Regions from separate parts of the Arthrobacter sp. NicSoilB11 genome, predicted to be linked through region 1. Evidence: riboswitches for the same ligand, from Rfam matches in the RefSeq annotation. Region 1 holds a riboswitch; each other region holds the start of a gene.
The links. A riboswitch is a leader RNA that binds a small molecule or an ion and turns the genes downstream of it on or off. The one in region 1 is predicted to bind cyclic di-AMP.
Positions count from the first base shown of each region.

Region 2: linked by a shared signal. The riboswitch ahead of LDO14_RS03530 (hypothetical protein) and the one ahead of LDO14_RS10890 (LysM domain-containing protein) in region 1 are both predicted to bind cyclic di-AMP.
Region 3: linked by a shared signal. The riboswitch ahead of LDO14_RS04165 (M23 family metallopeptidase) and the one ahead of LDO14_RS10890 (LysM domain-containing protein) in region 1 are both predicted to bind cyclic di-AMP.

Region 1 covers NZ_AP024657.1:2,365,056-2,368,321, forward strand. Annotated here, with positions in the region: gene LDO14_RS10885 (lytic transglycosylase domain-containing protein) at 1-1,263, opposite strand, end outside; cyclic di-AMP (ydaO/yuaA leader) riboswitch at 1,536-1,706, shown strand; gene LDO14_RS10890 (LysM domain-containing protein) at 1,710-2,543, shown strand; gene LDO14_RS10895 (protein adenylyltransferase SelO) at 2,671-3,266, opposite strand, start outside.
Region 2 covers NZ_AP024657.1:725,599-728,864, reverse strand. Annotated here, with positions in the region: gene LDO14_RS03535 (glycosyltransferase family 39 protein) at 1-1,670, shown strand, start outside; cyclic di-AMP (ydaO/yuaA leader) riboswitch at 1,878-2,038, shown strand; gene LDO14_RS03530 (hypothetical protein) at 2,044-2,757, shown strand; gene LDO14_RS03525 (VOC family protein) at 2,845-3,266, opposite strand, start outside.
Region 3 covers NZ_AP024657.1:877,483-880,748, reverse strand. Annotated here, with positions in the region: gene LDO14_RS04170 (C40 family peptidase) at 1-228, opposite strand, end outside; cyclic di-AMP (ydaO/yuaA leader) riboswitch at 299-494, opposite strand; gene LDO14_RS04165 (M23 family metallopeptidase) at 607-1,428, opposite strand; cyclic di-AMP (ydaO/yuaA leader) riboswitch at 1,439-1,683, opposite strand; gene LDO14_RS04160 (metal-dependent transcriptional regulator) at 1,791-2,492, opposite strand; gene serC (phosphoserine transaminase) at 2,786-3,266, shown strand, end outside.

The sequences.
Region 1 (3,266 bases):
CCAGTCGCTCCCGGCGCTGGCATACTTGCCGGGCGGCAGTGCCTGGGCAATTCCGTAGGCCCCGGACCACGCGTTGGTGGCGGTGGTCAGCCAGTTGGATTCCTTGGTCCACAACTGGGCCAGGCACAGGAACTGGTCCTGGCCCCAGCCGAAAGCGGCAAGGCGTCCGGACGCGTAGCTTTTCGCCCCTGCCGGATCGTTGACCGCTCCGCCGGGAATGGAAGGCACGACGACGGCGGGCGGGCTGGGCAGGGCCGGCTCGGCTGGCGGCGCCTCCGGAACGGAAGGGACAGGGTTGGCCGGCGGAGGGTTGGCCGGCGGAGGGTTGGCCGGGACAGGATTGGCAGGGGCTGGATTCACCGGGACAGGATTGCCGCCCACGGCGGCTGGGGCGGCTGGTGCGGGCGGCCTGGGCTGCTGGGCGGCCGCCGCGGCGGCCCTGGCGGCCGCTTCGGCCTGGCGGCGGGCCTGCTCCTCCGCTGCGGCGCGCTTGGCCGCCTGGGCCGCCTCGTAGGCAGCCAGCGCAGCCTGGCCTTGGCGGTACTCCCCCTCAAGCGGCGCCGTCGTCCCTTTCAGGGCGGCAAGCTGGGCCGTTAGCTCGCCGCCGTGCCGCTGCTCCTCGGCCACCTGCCGTGCCAGTGCGTCCCTGGCGGAACTGGCTGCCTCGGCTTTTGCCCTTGCCTCCCCGGACAGGCGCTCCCGTTCGCTCCTGGCAACCTTTTCCTGTTCCACCAGGGCAGCGGATACCTTTCCGGCCGCCGCCGCCTTGACCACCAACGCGGCCGTCTTGTCCCCCACGAGCTTGACGACGTTGAGGCCCTGGACGCTGTTGGTCCCCAGGGCGTCCAGCGCCACGAAGAACCCGGCGTTGGTCCCGCCTGTCTTGTACGACTGCACGGCCAGGGCCCCGAGGTCCTTCCGGTACCGGGCCACTTCGTCGTTTGCGCGGGCGGCCCGTGCGGACAGGGTTTCCAGGCGTGATGTGGCTGACTGGAGCTCTGCATCCGCGGCAGCGTATTCGGCGGCCGACCGTACGGCTGCGTCCCCGGCTGCCTCCGACTGCGCCTGCAGGCCGGTCAAGAGCCCGTCGATGGTGGCAATTTCTGCAGCTTTTGCCGCTTCGGACGACTGCGCCTGCTGCACATCCGACCAGGAGGGATATCCGCCCGGCGGCGGCTCCTCCGCTGCGGCCGGCAGCACGGTGGCGGCGGCCAGGGCGATGGCCAGCACGCCACCGAGGAGCGGGATCCCTCGGCTGGTCACGAACAGGGGCATAGTCCCGAAGCTTACCGTCCGGCGCGGCCCCCGAGGGCGCGTCCGTGGCCACATTGTTACCGTTTGCAGCGATAAAGACCCTGCCTGCATTGGTCGAGGTCACCGCCCGAAATGCGAAGTACATCAAGACGTTTGCGCAATTGAGAGGGGAGCCTCGTATGTTATCCAAATGTGACAATCGGGGGCAGCGCGGGTTATGGTCGTTTGGTGTCCCTCTCAGACGGGACATTCCCGTCAGCATGCCGAGCCCTGCCGCTGATCATGGGATTCAACCGCTTTCCGTTTGGCAGGGACGGGGGAACCAAGTTTCTACGGCCACATGTGGCCTTGGGGTTAAGTCGTTAGCGCCTCCGCCCGCGGAGCCAGCTACCGGCCGGGTATCTCCAGCCCGAACCCGACAGCTCACCCCGCAGGCATGGGAGAGGCGATCAACTGTGTCAAAAATTTCCACCACTGCCCGTCACCGCGCGACTCCGGCCCGCTCCATTGTGCTCGAGGGCCTCGCCGTAACCGCCAAGTCCCAGGCCCGTTCGCTGGGCCGTCCGGCGCTTGCCGTTGCTGCAGCGTCCGGTATTGCCTTTGGCGTCGGAGCCCCCGCCCATGCAGGTGTCACCGGCCCGGACACCACTGAGAACACCAGCGTCCAGGCATACTCCGCACCTGCCCCGGCAGCAGCACCCGCCGCAGCAGCAGGAACCGTCCACACGGTGGTGTCCGGCGACACCATCGGGGCCATCGCGGCCGCCCATGGCGTCAGCCTCAACGACGTCCTGGCCGCCAACGGACTGGGACTGTCCTCGATCATCTACCCCGGTGACCAGATCAAGATCCCCGGCGCTGGCCACACCGCAGCCCCGGCGCCGGCAGCAGCTCCCGTCCAGACGGCAGCCGCAACCGCACCGGCAAACACCGGCATGAACATGTCCTACGCCTCAGCCGCCCCGGCGGCGTCCACCGGCACCGGGACCGGCGCTGCCATCCTGGCATCCGCTTACAGCCAGGTCGGCGTGAACCAGGACTGCACCGCAATGGTTGAGAAGGCCCTGCGCTCCGTCGGCAAGTCCGTCGGCGACCTGGCCCCGACGCAGTTCTTCCAGTACGGAACCGTTGTCGGCGCTCCCGCCCCCGGCGACCTGATCATCACCTCCGGCCACGTGGGCGTGTACGCCGGCAACGGCCAGGTTGTGAGCGGCGGCGTCAACGGCTACAGCACCGAGGTCCACTCCATCAGCTGGCTCGGCGGCTACTCCGCAGTCCGCGTAGCCTAGCCTTCGCAACGCTTTGGCAGCAGCAGGCTGGTATTAAACAGCAAAGCTGTTCTTAAACAGGAGGGCGGCAGCCGGGTATTCCCGGCTGCCGCCCTCCTGTCATTTCCGCACCGTACCGCTGAGGCAGTCACGTCCCGCAGAAGGTCATGTAGGTGCCGAAATCCTCAGGGGCACCTTCGGCGTAGCGTTCCAGGCCCGGCCGCTCGGCGAAGGGGCTGCCGACGGCCTCGAGCAACTGCTGCAGGGGAGCCAGGTTTCCGTCAGTGGCGGCGGACAGCGCCTCTTCCACGAGGTGGTTCCGCGGAATATAGGCAGGGTTCACGCTGTCCATCAGTTCCGCGTCGGGCCCCAGGGCCTGCCACCGCTCCGCCCAGGCGTCGAACGCTGCAAGGTCCAGGACCATGCCGCGCACGGGACGGAGGTCCCCCCGCGCGGCCTTGCCCAGGTTCCGGAAGAACAAGGTGTAGTCCACCGGCCCGTCCTTCAGGATGGCAATGGCACCGTCCACCAGGGCGGAGGCGGCGTCGCTGTCCGCATCCCCCGACAGGCCCAGCTTGGCCTTCATGCCGCCGGACCACGCCTGGCTGTACTGTCCGCGGAATCCGCCAAGTACCTCCACCGCGGGGGCAACCGCCTTTTCCTGGTCCCCGTCGATCAGCGGCAGCATTGCCTCCGCCAGCCGTGCAAGGTTCCATTCGGCCAGCACCGGCTGGTTGGCGTAGG
Region 2 (3,266 bases), 1.6 Mb from region 1:
TCGGCACCGCCTGGCTGCTTTACCTGGCCGTACGGCGGGCCGCGTCGCCTGCCACGGCCGATCCACGCCTGGCGCACCGCGCAGGACTGATCGCCGCGGCCGTCCTGGCCCTCACCCCCGTTGCCACGCTGATGTTCCGCTTCAACAACCCGGACGCCCTGCTGGTGCTGCTCATGACGGCAGCCGCCTACGCGGTCCTCCGTGCAGTCCAGGAGGACCGGTTGCGCTGGCTCCTGCTTGCCGGAGTGTTCCTGGGCTTCGGCTTCCTGGCCAAGCAGCTGCAGGTCCTGCTGGTGGTTCCGGGATTCGCAATCGCCTACGCGCTGGCAGGCCCGCACAGTCTCCCGCGGCGCCTGCTCCGGCTGGCCGCGGCGGGAGCGGCCATGGTGGCCTCCGCCGGGTGGTGGCTCCTGGCGGTGGAGCTGACGCCGGCCGGCCTGCGTCCCTACATCGGCGGATCGCAAAACAACTCCATCCTGGAGCTCACGCTGGGTTACAACGGGCTGGGCCGGCTGACGGGCGACGAGACCGGCAGTGTGGGCGGCGGCAACGGCTGGGGAGATCCCGGGCTGCTCCGGATGTTCAACAGCGAGTTCGGCGGCCAGATCGCGTGGCTGCTGCCGTCCGCCCTGATCCTTGCGGCGGGCCTGCTGTGGTTGGGCCGGCGGGCCCCGCGGACCGATGCGGTGCGCGCCGCCGTCATCATCTGGGGCTCGTGGGTGCTGGTGACGGGCCTGGTCTTCAGCTTCATGGCCGGCATCATCCACCCTTACTACGCCGTGGCGCTGGCGCCGGGGATCGCCGGGCTTGCGGGGCTGGGCACGGTCCTCCTGTGGCAGCACCGGCAGCAGCCACCCGCCGCACTCCTGCTGGCCGCAGCGGTGGCCGCGGCCGCCCTGATGGCCTTCCAGCTGCTGGGCACCACGTCCGCCTACGGCGCGTGGCTGCGTTGGCTGGTCCTTTCCGGAGGCTTGGCGGCCGCAGCGGGCGTGGCGTTCGGCAGGTTCCTGCGCTGGCGTGCCGTGCAGCGGACGACGGCGGCGCTCGCCATTGCGGCGTCGCTCACCGGGCCGCTGGCGTACTCCCTTTCCACGGCGTCGACAACGCACAGCGGGGCGATCGTCAGTGCCGGGCCCTCGTCGGGCTTCGCCCCTGGCGGGACGGGCCCTGGCCGGACCGGCCTTGGCGGGACCGGGACAGGCAGCACCAGGCAGCCAGCAACCCAGGGAAACACGGCCCGCCAGCAGGGCGCGCCCGGAGGAACACTTCCCGGCGGAACCGCTGCTGCAAGTGGTCGCGGAGGCGGAGCCTTGGGAGGCCTCTTGGGCGCCCCAACGCCGTCCGCGGAACTCGTGGCAGCACTCAGGAATGGCGCCTCAGGCTACACCTGGGCAGCGGCAGTGGTGGGTTCGAACAACGCTGCCGGTTACCAGTTGGCAACGGAACTGCCGGTCATGGCGGTGGGTGGGTTCAACGGCACAGATCCCGCCCCTACCTTGGCGGAGTTCCAGGATCTGGTGTCCCAGGGAAAGATCCACTACTTCATCACAGGCGGAACCATCCGGGCCAGTACCGGTTCGGACGCTGCCGCCCAGATCGCCCAGTGGGTGGCGAACAACTTCACGGCGCAGAGCATTGGCGGCACCACCGTCTACCTGTTGGCTGGGTAACGGGAACTGTAACGGTCGGCGCGCTGCGCTCATGAAATGGGGCGGCCATACCCCAATGGGACCGAGGTTACGAACGGGGAATCCGGCAAATCAACGCGCTGAGGATCGTGACTTCCGTTACCTAAATGTGACTTTCGCGTGCACTTCCTGTAGCGTCGATTGGGTGCGGCCCCCGTTCGGGCCGCATATCCCGGGTCGACGCCAAGCTCTGCCGCTTCCCCGGATTCCGATTGAGCTACGGCAGAGGCGGGGGACCCACCGTCCCGGGCATTGAATGCCCTTGGGGTTAAGCCAGTACGTGATCTTTCCGTATGGCCGGATGCCCTCATCCGAACCCGACAGCTAACTCCGCAGGTGTGAGAGGCGATCAATCATGTCCAAAAACACGGCAGAAGCACGCCTGCTGCAGGCCAAGGCTAAACACAGGGCCGCGCAGCAGGCCAAGAAGACCACCCTGGGCCAGCGCGCCGCTGTCCTTGCAGCATCGTGCGCGGTGCTGGTGGGGGTTGGCGCGGCAGGACAGGCCACCAGCAGCATGACTCCGGTGTCATCCACCGCGTCCAACCCTTCCACGACGGCGTCAGACGCTCAAATGAGCATCGAGAAGAGCGAGATCCGCTCCAACCCGGCAGCAAGCCCCGCGCCCGCTGCCATCAGCGTGGCACCGCAGGCAGCTGAACCGGCCCCCGCAGCGGCACCGGCAGCACCCGCAGCGCCTGCCCCGGCCCCGGCGCCTGAGCCCGCCCCCGCACCTGAGCCGGCTCGCGCCGTCGCGGTTAACGATCCTGCAGGCGCCCAGGCGTACGCCGCCAGCCAGCTGGGGGTGTTTGGCTGGGGACCGGACCAGATGCAGTGCCTGCAGACGCTGTGGACCAAGGAGTCCGACTGGACCACCACGGCCACCAATTCCAGCAGCGGGGCATACGGCATCGTCCAGTCCCTGCCCGCTGAGAAGATGGCAAGCGCCGGCGCGGACTACCTCACCAACTACCGCACGCAGATCAACTGGGGCCTGGACTACATCAAAAAGAGCTACCAGTCGCCCTGTGGTGCCCTGAACTTCCACCTGGCCCACAACTGGTACTAGGCACTCCTCCCCCCCGGCGGCAGCGATGCCGGGGGGACTGCACCAAAGCGGCGGGCCGCATCATCATGATGCGGGCCGCCGATTTGGTTAACCAGCGCCCGGTCCGGCGCCCTGTCCGGTGTTCCCGCCAGCGCCCTGCCCGGCGTTCCGCCACGGGATGTACTGGACAGCCCACTTGTTTCCGTCCGGATCGGCGAAGTACACAAAGTGGCCCCAGTCCTGGACGTCCACATCGCTGACATCCACGCCGTTGCTCTTGAGCTGGTCATGCGCCGCATTGATGTCGTCGACCACCATCTGCAGGTTGGAGCCCGTGCCGGGCGGGGCGTCGACGAGTCCTTCGCCGATGCAGATGGAGCAGGCCGAGCCCGGCGGCGTCAACTGCACAAAGCGGATGGAGTCCGACGGCCGCTCGTCGTAGTCGGCGTTAAAGCCCACTTTGTTGACGTAGAAGTCCTTGGCACGGTCAACGTCGGATACGGGGACAAAGACAAGCTCGAGTTTCCAGT
Region 3 (3,266 bases), 1.5 Mb from region 1:
AGCGGTGGTCTTGACGACCGGACGCTCGAAGGACACCGTGGCCGTGGGTGCGGCCGTGACAGCGAGGGCTGCCTGGGACGAGCCGGACTCGGTGGAGGCAGAGACACCGGCCGTGGTGTCAGCTGCCGTGGCGGGCAGGCCCATGCTCAGGATGAGGCCGGAAGCCGCTGCCACAACGGCAGCCTGGCGGCCTACGGTCCCGGCATTTGCACTGACGGCCTTGGACATGGCGTCCAGGGGGTTGGTGCGAACCGTTTGCGCACGGTGGCGCGCAGAATGATGGCGTGAAGACACGAAGGTAGCCTCTCCCAATGCCTGCGAGGTGAGCTGTCGGATTCGGATGGGAGTCACCCGGCCACGCTGCTTCCTGGGAAGCTTGTGACTTAACCCCAAGGCCTTCTGAACATGAAGGCCAAAATTGGTTCCCCCGCCCCTGCCAGACGATGAAATGCGAACGGACCTTGAGCGGTGGCAGAGTTAGGCAATCCACTCAAGAGCGTCAACTTCGGAAAAGTTGACGCGAGTTAGACGGTACAGCAGTTTTGCTTCAATGTCACATTCAGGTCACGGCGCGTCGCGGACATGTGAGAGCGGGCAACCATTTGGCTACAGCCAGCCCATGGGATCGACAACTTCGCCATTGACCTGCACCTCGAAGTGGAGGTGGCAGCCAGTGGATGCGCCCGTGGTACCGCTCAGTGCCACCACGTCCCCGCGGGAGACGGTCTGGCCCACCTTGACGTTGAAGGACGAGAGATGGTTGTAGGTGGTCTCCAGCCCGTTGCCGTGGTCAATGACCACGCGGTTTCCGCCACCGAACTGGTGCCAGCCGGCAAAGGTCACGGTACCTGTCGCGGCGGCCAGGACCGAGGTCCCGCACTGCGCCACGAAGTCCTGGCCCCGGTGGAAGTCTCCGGAGCCTCCGGTGATCGGACTGACCCGGTAGCCGAAGGGGGAAGCGGTGGTGAGGGAGGCGAGGGGTGCAGCCAGGGTGCCGGCCGAAGCGGCACGCGTGACGGAGCCGGCGGACTGGGCGCTCAGGAGTTGCTTCAGCTTCCCGTCCGGGTCGGCCTGGGTCACCACGGCCGACCGGCTGAAGTCGATCTGTGCTCCGACATCGGCCGAGATCTGGGGCTGGGGGCTGACGGCGGACGCGGCCATGGGGGCACTGCCGGCGGCATCCGTGGCCATGACGGGACTCGTGGCGGGCACCGTGACCGTCAGCACCAGGCCTGTGGCGGCAAGGGCAATGCCGGCTTTTTGGCCAATACCGCTGGCGGCGGCAAACTCCGTCATCTGCCGGAAGGGACCCCGGCGGCGGCGCGCGTCACGATGCAGGTCGCGGGGGCGCTCCGCTGCGACAACTTCGGCAACCCGGGGTGCCGAAGGGGGGCCGGCCGCGCGGCGGCGGCCCCGGGAGGTCTGCATGGTCAAGAAGGGTTCCTCTCTGGAAGAAGCCTGCGGAGTTAGCTGTCGGATTCGGGTCAGAGAGATCAAAGACCCGGTCCGCCGTAGGCAAGCTTCTGCACAGGGGGTATTCCCGGAAGAATCCTTCACTGGAGAGGCTTGCTGCTGACGGACTTCACCCCAAGGCAGTCCCCCGCTGCCGCTTGTGGTTCCCCCGCCTCTGCCAGTAACGACTCGTGCACCTGACCCGCTGGCAGAGCTCGGCTCCGGATCAGGTAACGCTTATGTATCAACGCTTGGTTCCACTATAGGGGCTTAAGACCCTAGGTAACAATTCCGTTACCTTTGCGTGGTTGCCCCTCTATGGGGTATGGGCGTCCCGATCAGGGCTGGCTGATGGCCACGAAGACGTGGGCGGCAACCTCGGGCGGCAGCTCCAATGCGCCTTCGATTCCGGGGACCCGCACGGAGATGTATTCGCCCACGCGTTCCAGCGCCACGGCGGCACCCGGCCGGATACCGCCCTCGTCCAGCTGCGCCAGCAGTTCCGGTTCCACCTGGATCGGCTCCGCCAGGCGGCTGATGGTCACTCCGGAGGCGGGCCCGTAATTCTTCATCGCTTCCACCAGGCTGATGGCGCCGTCGGCAAAGCCGGGCCCCGCCTGGCCGCCCAGCGCCGCAAGGCCAGGGATGGGGTTGCCGTACGGCGACTCGGTGGGGTGGTCCAGCATCTCGTAGATGCGGCGCTCAACGCGCTCGCTCATGACATGTTCCCAGCGGCAGGCTTCGTCGTGGACGTAGGCCCAGTCCAGGCCAATGACGTCTGCCAGCAGGCGTTCGGCCAGCCGGTGCTTGCGCATGACCTCCGTGGCGCGCTTGCGGCCCGTGTCCGTGAGTTCCAGGTGCCGGTCGCCGGACACGACCACCAGCCCGTCCCGCTCCATGCGGCCGATGGTCTGGGAAACGGTGGGACCGGAGTGGCGCAGACGCTCGGCGATACGGGCCCGGAGGGCAACGATGTTTTCTTCCTCAAGCTCCAGAATGGTCCTGAGGTACATCTCCGTAGTGTCGATCAGATCCGTCATCCAGCTCAGCTCCTCGAGCGCAGTACCTTGCGTTGTCCCACCGTATCGCCTCTTCGCGCAAAGTAGTCCGGGGGAAAGCTTAGCCTATTTTGACTTTGTCCGAATAGCCGCGCCCCGCGGGGCTGCGCGGGGACGGCACGTCTCACTGTCCGGACTATGACGGGCCTGGCTCCCGCCCCCGGCGGCGGTTCAGGCAGAATGGGAATGGCCCGCAGCGCAGCCACCGGCGCTGCCGGCCACCGACCGCCCGCCCTTCCGGACCAAACTTTTGTCCCCGCCGAATTGGAGCACCTGTGAGCGACACCAGCATCACGATCCCCGCCGACCTCCTGCCCCAGGACGGGCGGTTCGGAGCCGGCCCGTCAAAGGTCCGGCAGGAGCAGATCGACGCGCTGGCAGCAGCTTCCAAGACGATCCTTGGCACATCGCACCGGCAGGCCCCGGTCAAGAACCTGGTCGGAGCGGTCCGTGAAGGGCTGAGCCAGTTCTTCCGCGCCCCGGAAGGCTACGAGGTGGTCCTCGGCGTCGGCGGCTCCACGGCTTTCTGGGACATCGCGAGCTTCGGCCTCGTGGAGAAGAAGGCCCAGCACCTGTCCTTCGGTGAGTTCGGGTCCAAGTTCGCCGCCGCCACCAACAAGGCGCCCTTCCTGGAAGCCTCCTCCATCATCAAGTCCGAGCCCGGCACCCGGCCCGCAGCCAAGGCCGAGGCCGGCGTGGACGTCTACGCCTGGCCGCAGAACGAGACCTCCACCGGCGTCGCCGCCCCCGTCAAGC